3 regions of the Colwellia sp. MB02u-9 genome follow, and region 1 is predicted to be linked to each of the others. Evidence: riboswitches for the same ligand, from Rfam matches in the RefSeq annotation. Region 1 holds a riboswitch; each other region holds the start of a gene.
The links. A riboswitch is a leader RNA that binds a small molecule or an ion and turns the genes downstream of it on or off. The one in region 1 is predicted to bind cyclic di-GMP.
Positions count from the first base shown of each region.

Region 2: another riboswitch for cyclic di-GMP. It lies ahead of H4J65_RS03420 (molecular chaperone); the one in region 1 lies ahead of H4J65_RS01240 (hypothetical protein).
Region 3: another riboswitch for cyclic di-GMP. It lies ahead of H4J65_RS02420 (DUF3718 domain-containing protein); the one in region 1 lies ahead of H4J65_RS01240 (hypothetical protein).

Region 1 is NZ_JACGVF010000063.1:52,556-58,431, forward strand. It holds gene H4J65_RS01215 (hypothetical protein) at 3-218, shown strand; gene H4J65_RS01220 (DUF2141 domain-containing protein) at 499-1,017, opposite strand; gene H4J65_RS01225 (hypothetical protein) at 1,411-1,818, opposite strand; gene H4J65_RS01230 (protein disulfide oxidoreductase) at 2,276-2,758, shown strand; gene H4J65_RS01235 (VF530 family DNA-binding protein) at 3,128-3,445, opposite strand; cyclic di-GMP riboswitch class I at 3,754-3,839, shown strand; gene H4J65_RS01240 (hypothetical protein) at 3,904-5,283, shown strand; gene H4J65_RS01245 (hypothetical protein) at 5,502-5,876, opposite strand, start outside.
Region 2 is NZ_JACGVF010000069.1:183,869-189,744, reverse strand. It holds gene H4J65_RS03430 (hypothetical protein) at 1-1,433, shown strand, start outside; gene H4J65_RS03425 (hypothetical protein) at 1,545-1,805, opposite strand; cyclic di-GMP riboswitch class I at 2,438-2,513, shown strand; gene H4J65_RS03420 (molecular chaperone) at 2,643-3,359, shown strand; gene H4J65_RS03415 (hypothetical protein) at 3,371-3,793, shown strand; gene H4J65_RS03410 (hypothetical protein) at 3,852-4,313, shown strand; gene H4J65_RS03405 (hypothetical protein) at 4,377-4,763, shown strand; gene H4J65_RS03400 (hypothetical protein) at 4,972-5,876, shown strand, end outside.
Region 3 is NZ_JACGVF010000068.1:30,909-36,784, reverse strand. It holds gene H4J65_RS02425 (patatin-like phospholipase family protein) at 1-954, opposite strand, end outside; gene H4J65_RS02420 (DUF3718 domain-containing protein) at 1,222-1,539, opposite strand; cyclic di-GMP riboswitch class I at 1,647-1,739, opposite strand; gene H4J65_RS02415 (3-oxoacid CoA-transferase subunit B) at 2,396-3,052, opposite strand; gene H4J65_RS02410 (CoA transferase subunit A) at 3,076-3,783, opposite strand; gene H4J65_RS02405 (hydroxymethylglutaryl-CoA lyase) at 3,895-4,812, opposite strand; gene H4J65_RS02400 (acetyl/propionyl/methylcrotonyl-CoA carboxylase subunit alpha) at 4,812-5,876, opposite strand, start outside.

The DNA of each region.
Region 1 (5,876 bases):
GAATGGAAAACAACAACGACCAAAGCATGAATAACTTTGCCGCCATAAAAACCACCATAGCCAATAACGAAGAACAACGGCTCAAAGAGTTACTGGCTGGCCAAGTAATGCAAGAACTTGAAAAAAGCTACCTCATCGACCTAGCCAAAATAGGAAATAATCACGCGATTTTGAAGATCCTAGAAGACATTCCTGTGGAAAATCAAGAACAGCAATAAGCTGAGTTTCAACTTTATAAAAGTTTTGAAAAATAGTATGAATTTGATTAGCCACAATTTGATTCGAATTTTCAAGCTTTGTTATCATACTGCGACCTGCCTCAAAACTTACATTGCTATCTAACGCCTAAGTTCAGGGGCATTTGAGTCGAAGCCTGTTTTTACGACAGCCAAAATGGGTGGCAGGTAAAATGTACGCTTCAACGATTTGTTAGGCACAGTAAACTCTCAATGGTCCTGCTTGATTGAAACAATGCCTAGGTATTCATGGAAAGGTCGCTCAATAAGTTAATCGAATCGTTAAATCAAGGTTTTTCCCATCGTACGAAAAGCTGGCGGTTTCAAACGATGGCGCGCTCATCAAGGCTTTTGCACCGCTTGAAAAACCGTAGCCTTCCGTCGGGACCCCTAGCAAGTTAGTGCCAAGCTTACCGTCCATATTTTTATCATGAATGACAACCAACGCATACCTTCCCGGCGGGATATCTAAAAAGTTGCAACGCGCCTGCGTATCTCGAATTTTCATCATCATTATATTGGTTGCGGAGTGCAAAAATTCAGTTGGGAAACCTGCTGAAGATTCGAAAAGCGCACAAGCTACAACCCCAGTGCTGTTTTTAATATTCGGAATTTTCACTTGAATTCCAGAGCACGTTGATTGGGCAAAGACCATAGCGGGAAGATGTGCAAACACCAGCACGGCCCAGCATACTAAACACCGAATCCCTTTAGAGAAGCGCCTCACCGGACGCCTGACAGTGGAGGCAAACGCAGACTTCCGATTAATTAATTCACTCATTAGTTCCCTCATAGCTTTTATTCCCCTAACCTGATTGGATCCGCCAATAGACGCCTAACGTCTTGATAACCCGCGACGGGTAGCCAGCAATGAAGCTGATCACTGACGGAACCTTGGCAAAACCAATGAACTTCGATTTGCCTCAGTGGCCATGGTCAGCTTTTATTAAATTGCTCAGCGATTTTTGCCGTTTGAGTCCAATATTGTCCATTTGGCCTCAAAACCAACAATGCAGCCTAGGAACATCAAGTACTACATGATACGTCAACCAGCATTGCATTGAAATATTAGTTACCCAGCGTGGCCATAGCCCAGACTTGATAACGTTTCCCCTGGATTAATTTTTTAGGTTGATAAAAAATATTGATGCCGATAACTAGGTCTTTTCTTGTATCATTGTACTATTTTTATATCATTTGTTTTCACACAAGTATTGTTGAAGTCGTCAAACTTATCGCATCTGGTTCGCACAAACGACTTCTGCCCTGAGTCGAAAGAACACTTAGTCTGATAATGACAGCTGCTGTTGAACTTTTCCCAGTACTGACATTCTTCAACGCATTGGAGATTTTTGTATGTATAAGTCTTTTTTTCAAACAGGCACTTTTTATTAAAATCGTCCCAGTACTGACAGTCTTTGAGCGCCTGCGGTACATCCTCAGTTAAGGTTAGGCCGCAGGTGACGGTGAGGTTTCCCTGTCGAAATGTTTCTCCCGTTTCAAGACTTACCTCTTTTGCGCAGACACTACCGGCTAAAAACGTCACCGCTCCAATGAAAGCCATTAAAAAAATTTTATTCATGATCTGATTCCTTATTAACTTAATTTTCTATAATCTAACAACACAACTGCAAAGACTGTAAGGTTTTGTTTCATATATCAAGGTTTCAAGTCGTTTTTATTTTTTAGCACTAACTGTGTAAAACTAACATCCCACTTAAAAAATTCAAATTGAATCATTTAGGATTTCCTTACTACTGAACTGAGTTGTCACAAATAAGAGGATCCTTCAATGACAGCTGTAGCGGCGAAGCAGACTATTTATTATGATGGCTTTGTACCTAAATTAGGTCAATTTTGTGGCGTAAGTACCGTTAAAGCAAATCTTCCAAGTAATTGCCATTTGGCCTTAAGAATTATTTATTGCTAACGACTTTTCAGTTCGCATTGAAAACATTAGAATAGTTAGTCTTAATGGAAACTATTCTCAACGAAAAGTGAAAATAATTAAAAAAATAGTCTTGTAGGAGAGGCAATAAATGAAGTCGTGGTTAAAACAAATCTCTTTTATTGTCATCGTTTTTCTCATCACGAGTTTTGCTGTAGATACGTGGCGAACTTGGGGGATTGATCGACAATCACTGCCCGATCTACAAGGAAAGACAATCTATAATAAAACCATTAATTTAAAGGAGCTAAGTTTTGAACAACCCATCTTGGTGTACTTTTGGGGGACTTGGTGTCCAGTTTGTTCCTTTGTTAGCCCTTCTATAGATACTATTTCACAGCATTACCCTGTTTACAGTATTGCCATGCAATCTGGTAATAATGAGACACTACAAAAATATATGGAAATAGAAAGTTATCAATTTAATGTCATTAACGACGATAATAATCGCATAGCTAACTCGTTAGGTGTGCAAGTTACGCCATTAGTAATGGTGATTGACCAAGGTGAACTCGTTCACTTCACAACAGGTTATGTGAGTTTATTTGGTTTATGGTGGCGCATTGCTTTTTAAAGATCTCAGGGCGTTAAGCGGAAGGTAGCAGCTATAATGTAGGGATAACGTAGCGATAAATTTTCTAATGCTTTGTTTTTTATGCGAGATTAGGATATATACTTTTATCCTAATCTGATAATTTGTCAGTCATAAACGTTAAACGCTAAGGGAAATATCGATGGTCATACATCAAAGACCTGATCCCGCAGGCTTATTGGCGATGGCAGACAATCCCTGAAATTTCGGGACTGTCGCAAAAACAACATACTGAATAGGACCTCTTTAGTCGCGCTGACAAAATAAAGGTAGATTATCTCGTTACTGCTTTGCTTATTAGCGCTGTAAACAGTGATAGTCGAATCCTTTAAATCACGTCTATTAATTGTCCTATGTTGGCCAAACAAAGGGGGCGGGCTTGGTGGAAGTCGTTTCTGATACGGCTGTTTTCTGAGAGAGTATCCCCCTGATTACTTTCCCCGTTGCTTTATGCTTACTACAAAATGTTTTTAGGTATAAAATTTCAACTCTACTGCGCGCCCAAGGGGTTGTACGAAGAAATTTTAAACTTGATTTAAGACGTGGTTTATTAGTGAAACAACGAATATTAAGTAACTCACCCATCTTATCCCAACCAACTTCCTTCTCCAACTCGGTTAGAATCTGTTCAAGTTTAACGCCGTGTAGAGGCTCATTACTGTTATTCATAGACCACCTAAAATCAAAAATAGCATTGTAACAAGTTTCCTAAATATTGACAGACTTATACGTTTAACTCAGGTAAAGCTATACGGAATGCCTATCTATGGTTTATTTTGACGGCATTTATTGCTTCGTTGTCATTTTAACGACTACTAACATATCAACATCATCGATCATCCGCTCAACCTCTCCTGTGAAATTGAACCCTTGATAACAATCTATTCCATAATTTTTATTTCTATAATCGCTAGAGCTACTACTTTTAATGACGAGTATAAATCACCTTGATTTTATCTTACCTTACAGTAGACTCGTGAAATAACTGGCAACTATTAATGAAAATTAATAGACGCAAAGCTACCAGCCTAAGTGCATTGCATAGGGTCGTGGGGTTGCAATTTATATGGATATTTTTACAACCTTTACTGTGATTTATTAATTACATCATTTATTAGAGGTTGTGGATGTTTTTCTCAAACAAGTATTTTATTCAATTCGTTGTTATTTTTCTCCTAAGTGCCTGTGGCGGAGGTGATAGTAGCGATACCGTCTCAAATCCACCACCAGTAACAACGCCTCCTGTAGCCACGTCACCTGTAACGGCTTCATGCGTCAATCCTCATTCTGCTGACTACCCTGAATTATATAAGGGTAAATTTGAAACCCCCTCCCCCAGAGGTAAACTTTCTAGCCATATAGTCAGAGGTATTAGTTTTAAAGACTACTCCCCTAGTTGGATTTATGATGGCCTATCCCAGTCTCAACGCGATAATTGTTCCAGAGATGAATATGTAAAATTAATGTATCTTGAAGCATTACAAGCAATGAATGCTTCTGGTGCACAAAGGGTTTGGGTTTACAATTATGGTCAGTGGAACGATAGCCAAGAACCATGGATAGTCGCCGAAGCTAATTATCATACGCCTAAAAAATATGTAGAATATATTGTTGAGCAAGCGCGTTTGCTCGACATTGATATTTATTTTTCTTGGCAGTTTACTCAAAACAATGTCGATGGCGATATTATTGTTGAGCAAGGTGAGAAACTCACGTTGGACAAGCTTAAAATCATATTAGATGCCCATCAAAACAATATGATTATTCAGGCAAAACATGCCCAAAAAATAGCTATAAAAGGTATTTCTGCTGACTGGAACGCGATGTGGGTCACCTTGCATACCGACGAATTAAAAGAATATTATATTGAGCGGTTTGCCGAAATTATCGATGATATCAGAGCCAATTTTGACGGTGAGATTACTTGGGGGCAAATAGGGACTGTAATTAATGATCAACGAATATTTTCCAGAGTAGATAGTATTTTAATCAATGCGTTACAGTGCTGCGGAAATCAATTTAACGCCGAAGAAGATGCTAAGCTAACAACGGAACTGATCAAGCAGAAAACCTTTGAGTCACTGACCAATCAGCATATGCAAATATATTGTGGTGATATTAACCAACCATGCTGGCACGGTACGTCAAATATAGAATTACCGATAACACTTATTATTCAAGTGCAAAGTCGTGAAGACTTTTTTCTCAATGGCTGGAAAGAAGATGGTTTCTGCACCCCAGGAAGTTTAGAAGACGGGACTGAAGTCAGTTGTATTCAAGAAAGTTTTGTCACTGACTTTTCTGTGCAATCAGTCGGCATAGAAGGCATTATGCAAGCAATCGAAGAGCAAGATACCTTTATGATTAACAGCGTCGACATTCACACCGGTTATTGGCTTTCACCCACGTTAACTCCCAATTTTGAAGGTTTCCCTAACACCTCTCAATCTATCCGCGGTAAACCGGCAGAGGATATTGTTAAGTATTGGTATACCGGACAAGAATAATTCACCTTATGTTAAAGTAATGGTCGGTAAATTTACCGCTCATTACTTTTAAATCCACCATGTGCTAAAAGTAGATAAAAATCGACTGTTGATTATTCTTAGTTATTTTATCAGCGTAAATAAAACGAATTATCCATCATGCGCTTAACCTCACCTTTAACACTTAGCCATTAATAGTGGTTGAATTGCCATTTTTATAAATATTATTTAAGCAGCGACTAAAAAACAAACGGAGAAACATACTCATCGTAAATATAAACTGCAATTTCTAGTCCGGCAAATACGATAGCGATATCACGTACCAAAACGAGTGTTTTATTTTCTTTTTTTGCATTAATCTCTTCGTCCAATGGCATTGGGAATAGTTCGTCAAGATGGTCAAAATCCACATATTTACCTTCCGCATTAATAGCCAGTAGCGCTTCTTGTTTTTTTAAGGTCAGGTCATTGTTTGCGTCTTTAATCCAGCTGTTAATGATATTTGAAGGCATAGTCATTGCGAAATAAGTAATGATGAAGAAAAATATCTTTTGAATTGCTCGCCATGCTTCAGGCCACCAGCCCTGTGAAACGTCATATGATAAGGTGGATAC
Region 2 (5,876 bases), on a different contig from region 1:
CCAGTGCACCTTGGCTGATACTAACACCGCAAAGTGATGACAATGGCGAGAGAATATTAATTGATATTGATACTAGTTTAATTACCGGTTGGGGCTTAATGACCGCCAGTATCTCGATATACGACCCCGCTAGTGGCACCACAAAAGTGATTACGGTTGATCTGGCTATTGATGCCATAAGGTTAAGTAGTAACTACCCGTCACTGGCTTTTAATAGTTTAGCCACCGAGCAAACACTCGTACATACCCTTGATATTTTAACCAACAGCGAAACTAATATCGCTTGGCAAGCCAGTACTGACGTTAGCTGGTTATCTTTATCAACTGACAGCACCAACAACACACTGACTATCACGGGCACACCCGCCAATATAGCGACTGACGGTGTTCATAGTGCGGTAATAACCTTATCACCGACTACCGCTGATACCGCGTTATTAGGCCGCATTAACGTCACCTTCAATAAAGGCGTCAATGATGCCAATGACCTTGATATCAGTAATATTAGCTTCAATACCTCAGGCCTGGTGCTAGATCCGATGCGACCTTACGTTTATATTGCTCAAGGCAATAAAATTAATACTTATCATGTTATTTCTGGCGCGTTAATTAACACCACAAGGTCACCATTAGTCGATGTCGATTTAACCAACTTAGTGATCCACCCTGACGGTTCAATGCTGTTAGCATCGAATAGCGAAACTTATTTAGATGAAGACGGGCTTGAAAAAACACGGATTAATCATTATCAATTTGACTTAAACAGTCATCAGTTTAATCAAATAAATAGTGACAAGATCACCATAGAATACCGCCCTCTGATGATAAAAATAATTGCTGGAATACCCCTTGTTATCACACAAACGTTGGAGTACGCCGACCTAAATTTAACGCGCCAATATTGGCTTCAAAACAATGCCTATTTCGTTTCAACCATTGCCCACGCCAATAGTGCAGATATATTTATGGTCTACAAGCAAGCAAGCACCTCACTTGAACGCTTTGCACTAAGTTATAACGCTTATGCCAGTGAAACGATATCAGTGATAAATGAGCCAGCCTATATCAATGCAGCCTTTACTAACTTATCGAGCTTTGCCATGAGTGATAACGGTGAGACGATTTATAGCGCTAATAGCACCAGCGAATGGGCAAGTTTTGACGGCACTATCTACACTGACAACGGCCGACTTCAAGGCAATGCTAATGTGCAAACCTTTAACAGCACCACAGATAGCGGTAACAACAGTTATTTCTATCGTTTTGATCCAACCTTAGGTATTACTTATAGTAAATATAACGCGGCTCAAGTAGAGCTTTGGTCAGAGGTTATAGCGGATGGCAGCGCTGAAAGTTACTTATTGCCAGCTTACCAACGCGTGCTGATTTATGATGCAGAGACATCAACCTTAAAGTTACGCTCTCACCCTTAGTTATAAGCTAAAAGATAGTGGTTGCTTTTACTGACCACATAAGTTGATAGGCAATGAACAAATAAAAAAACCGCATTTATGCGGTTTTTTTTGTGGTTTAAAAAATTGAGCTTAAAAAACTGAGCTTAAAAAATCTTTTTCTTCGTTTGTTAATTCCGTAAAAACATTAATATCGCTATCACTTTTGTCTTTTAAATTAATTTCATCCACCAGTATTTTTATTATGGTAATGCAAGCTTCTAAGGTCATTAAATGATTGCTATTATCTCTTCTGATAAAATCACCATCCCTAAGTAACCCTTTAATTAGTAATGCGTTTATTTCAAGGCTGCTATTTTTTTTCTGTGGTGTTATTAATACCAACTCATTCATAACCCTTTCTATTTTTGCATTATACATAGGAAAAATATTTAATAGATGAGAACAAATAGCCTTGCATTTTTACCTGGCTAAATTGGCAGAGAAAACCTGCTTGTTCTACAGACTCCACCACCCTCTCATTAAAAATTAGGATAAAAAATAATTATAAATTTTATAATTATTTTTTATCCTAATTTTCCCATGAATTAAGTAACAGATATTTTTACAAAAAATCAGCTTAATTACCCCGCCACTAGTCTATTTCTCCAACATTAACTTCGCCAGCCTGACATTTTTTATTGTTTAAAATGCGTTCAAAATGAGCGCTTATTTTTCTGATGTGACACTTTTGTGTTAATCCTTTCTCTTGCCTACTTTATGAGTTTACAAGCACTAGCGGTTCGATAACGACACTATAAACTGAGCTTGTACAATACAAGTTTTAAACTGTCTGAATATTCATCATAAGTAGCTAGTTTTAACATACACCATATTTGTGATACGGTAAGCCTAATAAATAATATAGCAAAGCTTAATTATCGATCAGTACAGAGATGTAACATAAGTCATTATCAGATAAACGCTTTTTATGGCGGTTATCTAATCTCGTTGTACTGTTTAGAAAGTAAATAAATTGCAAACCTATAAATAAATCGCAAACCTAGGGAAATCTAGGGACGCAAAGCTAAAGGGCCTGTAAAATGGTAGCCAGTTGCCGAGAGTGGATAAACACTTTTGTTTCCTGAGCTATTTTTTTATCTATGGTCTTCTTTATGAGGGCCATTTTTTTTGCCTGAATTTTGTAAAATTCGTTAAAGATAAAAATGTAGCAGGAATTATTTGATTCATATGAAAAATTACTTACAAGGTGTTATTGCACTATTACTTTGCACTTATTCCATTAGCAGCTTTAGTGCCTTTACGGTCACCCAAACAAGTTTTGGGGTAGATCTGGACCAACCGGTCACGCAAGACACTACCCTGGTCAATCAGAGCAACAAGCCTGTTCGAGTTAGGGTCGACTTTGAAAAACCGCCATGGGCTAAAGCCAAGTATTACTTGGGCGATCAATTGGTCGCTTATCCAAAAATAGTATTGATACCACCTAAAGGTCAGATCCAAGTAAGGATAGCGCCCAGAATAAAAAAAGACTTAGCTGATGGAGAATATGTTGCGCTACTGGTATTTAAAGAGCTGCCACCAAGAAAAAATTCTGGTCAAGTTACCATGTTGATGAACATAGGGATCCCCTACTATGCCAGAAAAGGTGAACTTAAAAGTGCTATGGATTTTGAAAATTTACGGATGGTAAAAGCCGATGAAGGTTATCAATTACAAGGTGAGCTTAAAAATGAGGGGAATTATTCTTATCCTCTTAATATTGCTGTTAAGTTTTACCAAAATAACGCATTGATTAAAGAAGAAAACTTTAAAAAAGGTTTCTATCGCGAGCAGCTGGTTAAGCTCAATCAATCGATAGCGATGAATACAGATACTGATTATGTAGAAATTGTTTTTGCCAATGACAAAATTGATTTTTCTAAAGCATTTAGCTTTGTTCTTTAACTGCGCTAAAAGTGCGTAAATTCGCTGTAATATTATTACTTTTTTCAAGCTGCTTGGCCGCTGAAGAAGGGTCTTTTTATATCAATGGTGAGGCGGTTAAAGAAATATCGCTCTGGCTTGCTGTTACAAGTATTGATTTTGGCGATGTGTACCGTGATAGCGAGGTAGACAGTGTAGTGGTTGATTTTACGGTGAATGCCGAGAGTGGCTATGACTATACCGTCGAAATAAGTAATGACGACAACAGTAATGTTTTACAAGTGTCGCGCACGGCCAACACAGGCTATACAACAAATACCATGACTTATGTAGCAACAGCAAACGGGGCTGACCAAGCCCATGAATTTTATGTAGACCTTAGTACCCGTGATATGAGCAGCGATTTGTCTGCGACAATTACGGTACTGGTGGCCTACAACGACATCCCCGAATAGGCTTTCTTTGATAAAAAGGCAGTTTATTCATCATCAAAGCAATACAAGTGAGATAAAAATGAAAAAATTATTATTAGCAACATCAATACTAGCCATCTCTTCAACAGCAATGGCTGCGAATGATTCTGCGACCTTAGATGGGCAAGTAAGCGATACCTTAAATGTTGTTGCTCATTATGTAACACCCATTTCTGTCACGGTAGATACAGCAACAATCGACTTTGGCGATGTTTACACTGACTCAGTTATTTCAACTGAAGCGGTTATTGCTACCGTCGTGGGTGAAGCGCTAGAAACATTTAGTTATACAGTTACAACTGATGGTGCATTGGCTCTTTTAACTGGTGATACGACCGGTTCAGCAATAGGTTTTGTGGATACAACTACATCGCAAGCTCTTACTTTTAATGTTGGCCTAGATACCGCTAATGTGACAGAGGCTGATGTTAGTGAAATTATTACCATTTCAGTGAATTATGATGCTATCGCTGATACAACGGTGACTAAAGTTACAAGTTAAGCATAAACTTAATCATTATTCAGGCAACTTGATAGTTGCCTTTTTTAACCTGGTTACCAAGCAATGAACAAATTTTTATTTTTATTAGTGTTTATTTTTGCACCTTCGGTTTTTTCACTAGAGATTGTCGGCGTAAAAAATGCCCAATTACAAGACCTCTATCTTTATAACGGCAGCAGGCTGAAGGTTTATCCTGAAGAGGGTGTGCTTATCACCGTTGAAGGCAAAGCCAATAAACAGGTGAAATTGCAGATCAAAACCAATGGGGTCGTGTACCTTACTCCTGGTGTCAGGATTGAAAACCTGCAGCCTAAACAAAAAATCATTACTTTAAATAAATATGGCGAAGGCGAATTTACAATTGGTTTTTCACTGCTGGGAGAAAAAAATATCAGCGGTAAACATAGCAAAAGAATTAAATACCAAGTTGACTATCTTGATGGTGATTAAGTCTTTTAAATTCACTAAAAGCACTGAATATATTGGGCTACCCACACTCCAAGTAACCGTTGTTTAAATCAAAGCACTTTTTTTTAATAACCTATAAGCGACCTTCCTTGCAAAAGTCACTCTACGACGCTAGCGCTTTTAATCTCTTTTTTTTATACCTTTTAGCGCCTGCGCTTTTGCAGTTTACATACGTTTTAGCGGCCTAAAAATGTTGCTTAAATTTCCTGATAGCCTAGTAATGTTTTTTTCGGCCATTCAAAAAGTGCCCACAGGCTTAATCAGTCCAGTTTTCCTCATGCTATACAGCTTGCTTTTTATTCATCCCACTTTCGCCAATACACAGGATGAGTATTTTGACGATATGATCACCCTCAAAGTTGGTCGCTACCTAAAGCAAGAGTTCTACGAGGTCAAAAGTGATTATGATGGCGGCATTTATATTGCAATCAAGGATTTTATAGCCTTTAGTGAATTGCGCGAATATAGCAAATTGTCCATTGAAGGTGAAAACATAAAACTCTTTATGGCAGCTAGTCTCTTTCCAGATAGCAAAGCAAGGTATATAACAAAAAAGCTTACTAATCTAAACACCATCATCATAGATGGCCAGATCTATTTGGACCCTCAGGGGATCAGTGAGCTGCTGCCTATTAAGGCGGTTCAGTGGCGGGCAGAAAGTTACACTTTAGTAATATCACCCGATTTTAGCCTACCCCTAGACTACCGGATTGCGGCACAAAGAAGAAAGCGAGGTATCGAAGAAGAGAAAAACAGTCAGTCTGCCACACCAGAAAAAGACTTCTTTATGCAAGAGGACAGAAAGCTCATCGATTTTGGTATGCTTAAGCTACGCTATGACATTAATGATATAAGTAGCTACTTTAAAAATGGGGCAGAGCAAAACAAGGGAAATGTTGACATTGAGTATAGTGCGCAGCTACTTTATGGTGATTTTAATATCAGGCATAGCCTTTATCCCAATAAAAACCTCGCTAATATTAGCCTAAAATATCCTTATATTTTACAGGATAAAACGCTCATTATTGGAGACAATTATATCCGTGGCAATAACCTGCTAGGCTACAACAGCAACATTCGTGGCTTATCCATTAG
Region 3 (5,876 bases), on a different contig from region 1:
ATTGTTAAAGTTATGACTAGGGTTAAGCAGATAGGATTCAATGTTTTTTAAACCGGAAATGTTTTTTTTCTTTGCATCTGGAATTAGCGATAAGGTGTTGTTAACCCTCTCCATGCGTTCAATATCACTTTGCAGGGTATCTGAAAAAACAGAATCAAGTAAGTGACTTGCGATTGCCGCTGTTGTTGGTGGATGTGGGTTATTTTCAACCGCATGAAGCGGCTCTTTTGGTTGCTCGACACCAACAATAAATATTTTTTCTGCTCCTAAGTGGATGGCAGGACTTAACGGAGACAACTGGTGAACTGAACCATCGCCTAAATGATGGCGTTGTATTCTTTCTGACGGAAAAACTAACGGAATGGCCGCTGATGCCATTAAATGTTGGCTGTTTAATTGCGTAGGCTCGCCCCGTCGCTTTGCTCTAAACCAAGGCGAAATAGACGCTTCTGATTGAAAAAAACTAATCGAGTCACCGCTGGAATAACTTGATGCTGTCACCGATACTGCGGAGAGATAACCGCGTCTAATATTGGTATCTATTCGGCTAAAATCTACTACGGTTTCAAGCAGTTGTCTAAGCGGCGCGTTGTTTAATAAGCTTCGGGCACTTTTATTGGCATAATCTGCCTGAAAGTTACCTAAAACCCCACCGATTAAGTGACTAAACACACGTAGGGGATCGGTATGATAAATTCTTTCAGGATCGAGATTTTTCCAGACCCACTCCAACTTCTTGACCGCCAATTGAAAACAGGAGGCATAACAAGCTAATGCGGTTGAGTTGATAGCACCTGCTGACGTACCACAAATAATTGGAAAAGGCACACCATGATTGCGTGGCATAAATTTAGCTATCGCAGACAAAACACCGACCTGATAGGCGGCACGTGCGCCTCCACCGGTTAATACTAAAGCGTTATTACTGTTGATGTAGCTACGTTTATTCGTCATTAATTAAACCGATGTTATTAAAGTCGAGCGTGATTTTAATCAGTTTTCTATAGGGTGGCTAGTTGAAATGAATAATATTTGTTTGCCAGTGCAGGTTAATAGAAAAAAGGCCAGCAAATGCTAGCCTTTTAATGACACAAGAATTATTGACTAGTAAAACATTTAACTGATAGCCATTGAACTTGTAGTCATTGAAATAAAAAATTTCTCATGTACTTAATTCAATGGTTATCAGTTTGAGTTAAACGTCTACAGGAAAATAAACCACTAACCACCAACACGTTCGTTTGCAGCGTCGATTAATGGTTGCGACCCATGTTGAATAAGGGGTAGATTTTCAGAAACAACGTCTCTTGGTAATTTTCCAATCATCAAAGAGCCTATCTCAACTGAACCCCTGGTAGCAGCAAATTCTAACAAGTTTTGACCATTACACTTAATATCTGAAAAAATATCACGAATTCTTAATCTATTCGCCTTTAAGAATGAACGCATACGTCTTTTGTCGTCTGCAGCAACATACTCACATATACTTAGTGCAATGTCAGCAGCTTGCGCTTTTGGCGGTGATACAATAGACGTCATTGTTAAAGCAGTAATGGTAGTAACTAGTAATAATTTTTTCACTTTAATAACCTTTTATAATACAAATAGAGTTAATAAAAGAAAAAACCACAGGATGTACCTAATAACACGGTGACTCCGCTGTCATAGATAAAGATAGTACTATCCTTAGACCGGTGGTTTTGCGTAACACGTTTTCGCGTGTTTTGCCTTTTCTTTGTTAGTGTAATTATCACTAAAGTCGTAGTTAATTGCAACCCAAGGGTTACAACTTATTGGTATTTAACACCTAGTTGACTTAATTATTTTACAAATGGCGATTTTATAAGCTTTACCTATAACGTTATTGATTTTGAAGATGTTTTTATAGAAATGTAGAGCGTTAATTCAAAGGTTCTAGACGTTATCCACAGTAGCTATTTTGTGCAACTAATACCTTGCTTGACGGTTGATATTTAGGGGCGGTTTGGCAGTATGAAGTTGTGTTACTAAACCTGGTGAATTTTGTGGAGAGGGGAGCAAGTTAGAAGCATGGCGGTAATAGCAATCTCACTAATTTTCTGATTATTTACCAAGTTAAAACACCCCTCTACTGCGTTACTTACTTAATAATTAGAGCGACTAGTTATCAAACAAATGTCTTGTATTTCGCTTTTTGATCTTCGTATAGAGAAGACCAGTTAATTAATGCAACAGGTGAAATGCATTTTTAGCTTAAATCGTAATAACTAATTAAATATTAATATTTTTCATAGATCAATATAAGCGATGACTATGATGGGACTTCGGCGAATTATAACGCCAAACTGAATACAAAAAGGGACCGCAGCCCCTTATTTTATATGTTTTTATTAATTATCAACTGCAGGTTATCACTTTATAATTGCATCTCAGGCACGTCGCCTTCAACAACAAGTTCACCTTCAGTTAATGATATTATTTCTGCGACTGACACGCCAGGTGCACGCTCTAATAAGTAAAACTTACCATTTTTTATTTCAATAAAAGCTAAATCAGTTAATACCCTTTTAATACAGCCTTTACCGGTTAACGGCAGCGTACAATTACTTAACAACTTAGACACACCATGCTTAGAGGCATGGGTCATGGTCACAATAATATTGTCTGCACCGGCGACTAAATCCATCGCACCGCCCATACCTTTAATTAACTTACCAGGGATCATGTAAGAGGCAATATTACCATTTACATCAACCTCAAAGGCGCCTAAAACGGTTAAATCAACGTGACCGCCTCTGATCATGGCAAATGATTCTGCTGAATCAAAAATTGATGCGCCTTTTGCCATTGTCACTGTTTGTTTACCCGCATTGATCAGATCGGCGTCAATTTCTGCTTCGGTGGGAAATTGTCCCATGCCTAGTAAGCCGTTTTCAGACTGCAGCATGACTTCGATCCCTTCGGGAATATAGTTTGCCACTAAGGTTGGAATACCTATACCTAAGTTAACGTAGTAACCGTCTTGTAATTCTTGTGCTACCCGCTGTGCTAGTTGTTCTCTTGTTAAAGCCATAAATTACTCCTTACTAACACTGATTATTCTGAGTCGCTACGAACAGTGCGCTGTTCAATGCGTTTTTCGAATGTACCTAAGATTAAGCGATTAACATAAATGCCCGGCGTATGAATGTGATCAGGGTCTAGTTCGCCTGGCTCCACAATCTCTTCTACTTCTACTACGGTTATTTTGCCTGCGGTTGCTGCCATAGGATTGAAGTTACGCGCGGTTTTTCTAAACACTAAGTTGCCATAACGATCGGCTTTCCACGCTTTTACAATAGCGAAATCGCCTTTAATTGCCGGTTCTAAAATGTAATGCCGCCCGTCAAATTCACGTTCCTCTTTGCCTTCGGCTACTGGTGTGCCATAGCCTGTCGCCGTAAAGAAAGCCGGAATACCAGCACCGCCAGCACGCATTTTTTCTGCTAAGGTGCCTTGTGGTGTTAATTCAACTTCGAGTTCACCGTTCATCATCTGACGTTCGAACTCAGCATTTTCACCTACGTAAGAGGCGATAATTTTTTTTATTTGACGGTCAGGCAGTAAAATGCCGAGACCAAAATCGTCTACACCGCAGTTATTTGAAACCAGGGTTAAGCCTTTAGTGCCTTTACGCTGAATTTCGCGTATTAAATTTTCAGGAATACCACATAAACCAAAACCACCAGCAATTACGGTCATATTGTCTTCAAGACCGGCCATTGCTTCTTCATAGCTTGACACTACTTTGTCAAATCCTGCCATTATTTACTCCTCAATATTAATGTTTAATTTATATTTTATTCGCTGATGTAGGTAATGCTCACTATCAACGCCAGGTAACTTTTTAGTTAACTTTTTAGTCTATATTTTAGATTATTTTGCACGATAGGCTATCGAGACTTTTGATAACGGCGCCTTGCCTAATTTGTCGCTAATAAACCATCCTGCAGCCAGTAATTTGTCAAAATCAATATTAGTTTTTATACCTAAGCCATTGAGCATATATAACACGTCTTCAGTGGCGACATTGCCTGATGCACCCTTAGCATATGGGCAACCACCAAGACCTGCAATAGCACTATCGACTACCTTTACGCCCATAGCAAGCGCTGCGTAAATGTTGGTCAAAGCCTGTCCATAGGTATCATGAAAGTGCACAGCCAACTTATCAATGGGGACTTTAGCACTAACAGCCTGTAACATTTTTTGGACACTGGCTGGCGTACCAACACCAATGGTGTCGCCAAGTGATATTTCGTAACAGCCCATTTTATATAACTTTTCTGCAACTTCGGCTACTTTTTCTGCTGCAATATCACCATCGTAAGGACAGCCAACGACACAAGACACATAGCCACGCACACGAATGTTGGCGGCTTTTGCAGCTTGCATAATGGATTCAAAACGTTGCAAACTTTCATCAATCGAGCAATTAATATTTTTTTGACTAAAGGCTTCTGATGCTGCGCCAAAAATAGCGACTTCATTAGCATTCACCGCCATTGCTGCTTCAAAGCCTTTCATATTTGGCGTTAATGCGGCGTACGTAACACCGCTTTTGCGCTTAATACCTTTGAAAACATCACTAGAAGTGGCCATTTGTGGCACCCATTTAGGCGAGACAAAACTGCCGCTTTCAATGTAGCTGACACCGGCGTCAGCTAACTTTTCAATTAACGCTATTTTATCTTCTGCGCTAATCTGTAGCTTTTCATTTTGTAGACCATCACGTGGACCCACTTCAACTATTTTTACTGAGTTCGGTAATGAAAATTGAGCAATATCAGTCATTATGCTTCCTCTGCGGTAAAGGCGATTAATTCAGCACCACCGTCAACCATATCACCATCTTTATAATATAGAGCATCTACAACACCATTACTTGGCGCGCGAATGGTATGCTCCATCTTCATTGCCTCCATAATCATCAAGGGTTGATTGGCAATCACATTATCACCGGCTTTTATTAAGACTGACACCATGGTGCCGTTCATGGGCGCAAGTAAACCACCATGGTTATCATCAGCACTATTATCGCCACAGTCTGGCAATATATGGATAAAATTAAACACACCGTTTTGATGGAACAGGCTAATTTGGTTAGCATTTTTTGCAATCGTTGCATGACTGCGGTAGCCGTCAATACTGGCGTATAACGTCTCGTTTTCAATACGACCTTGACAGTCAACGGTTTGGCCATCAACCGAAATTAAGTAATAACTACCACTACCTTGACGCTTTTGCTCGACTATAATCGGGTATTCTGTGCCATTATGAGCCAATACCATGTGATGAATATTCGCTTCATTTAAACGCCAAGCATTCGTCATATTCCAAGGTGAGAATGGGTCGTTGGTTTTTGCGGCCTTTGCTTGTGCTTGCTGTGCTTGTGACAACACTAAATAAAGCGCCGCCATCGGCAATTCGCCAGCAAGGGATTGCTCGTTGTCATGAAATATTATGGCTTGGTTTTTTTCAATAAAACTGGTGTCGATATCCGCATTAACAAATGGCGCACAAGTGGCTAAGTTATAAAGAAAATCGATATTGGTTGTCACACCACTTATACGATACTCCGACAAGGCTTTCGCTAGACGCTGTAAGGCTTTTTCACGGCTTTCATCCCAAACAATTAATTTTGCAATCATAGGATCGTAAAACACGCTCACTTCATCCCCTTGGCGTACACCGGTATCAACACGAACAAATTCACTTTCAACGGGCGGTTGTAAAAAGTCTAACTTGCCAGTGGCAGGTAAAAAGTCATTGTTGGGATCTTCAGCGTAAATTCGGGCTTCAAAAGCATGGCCGTTAATTTTCAGTTCGTGTTGAGCTTTAGGTAATACTTCACCTGC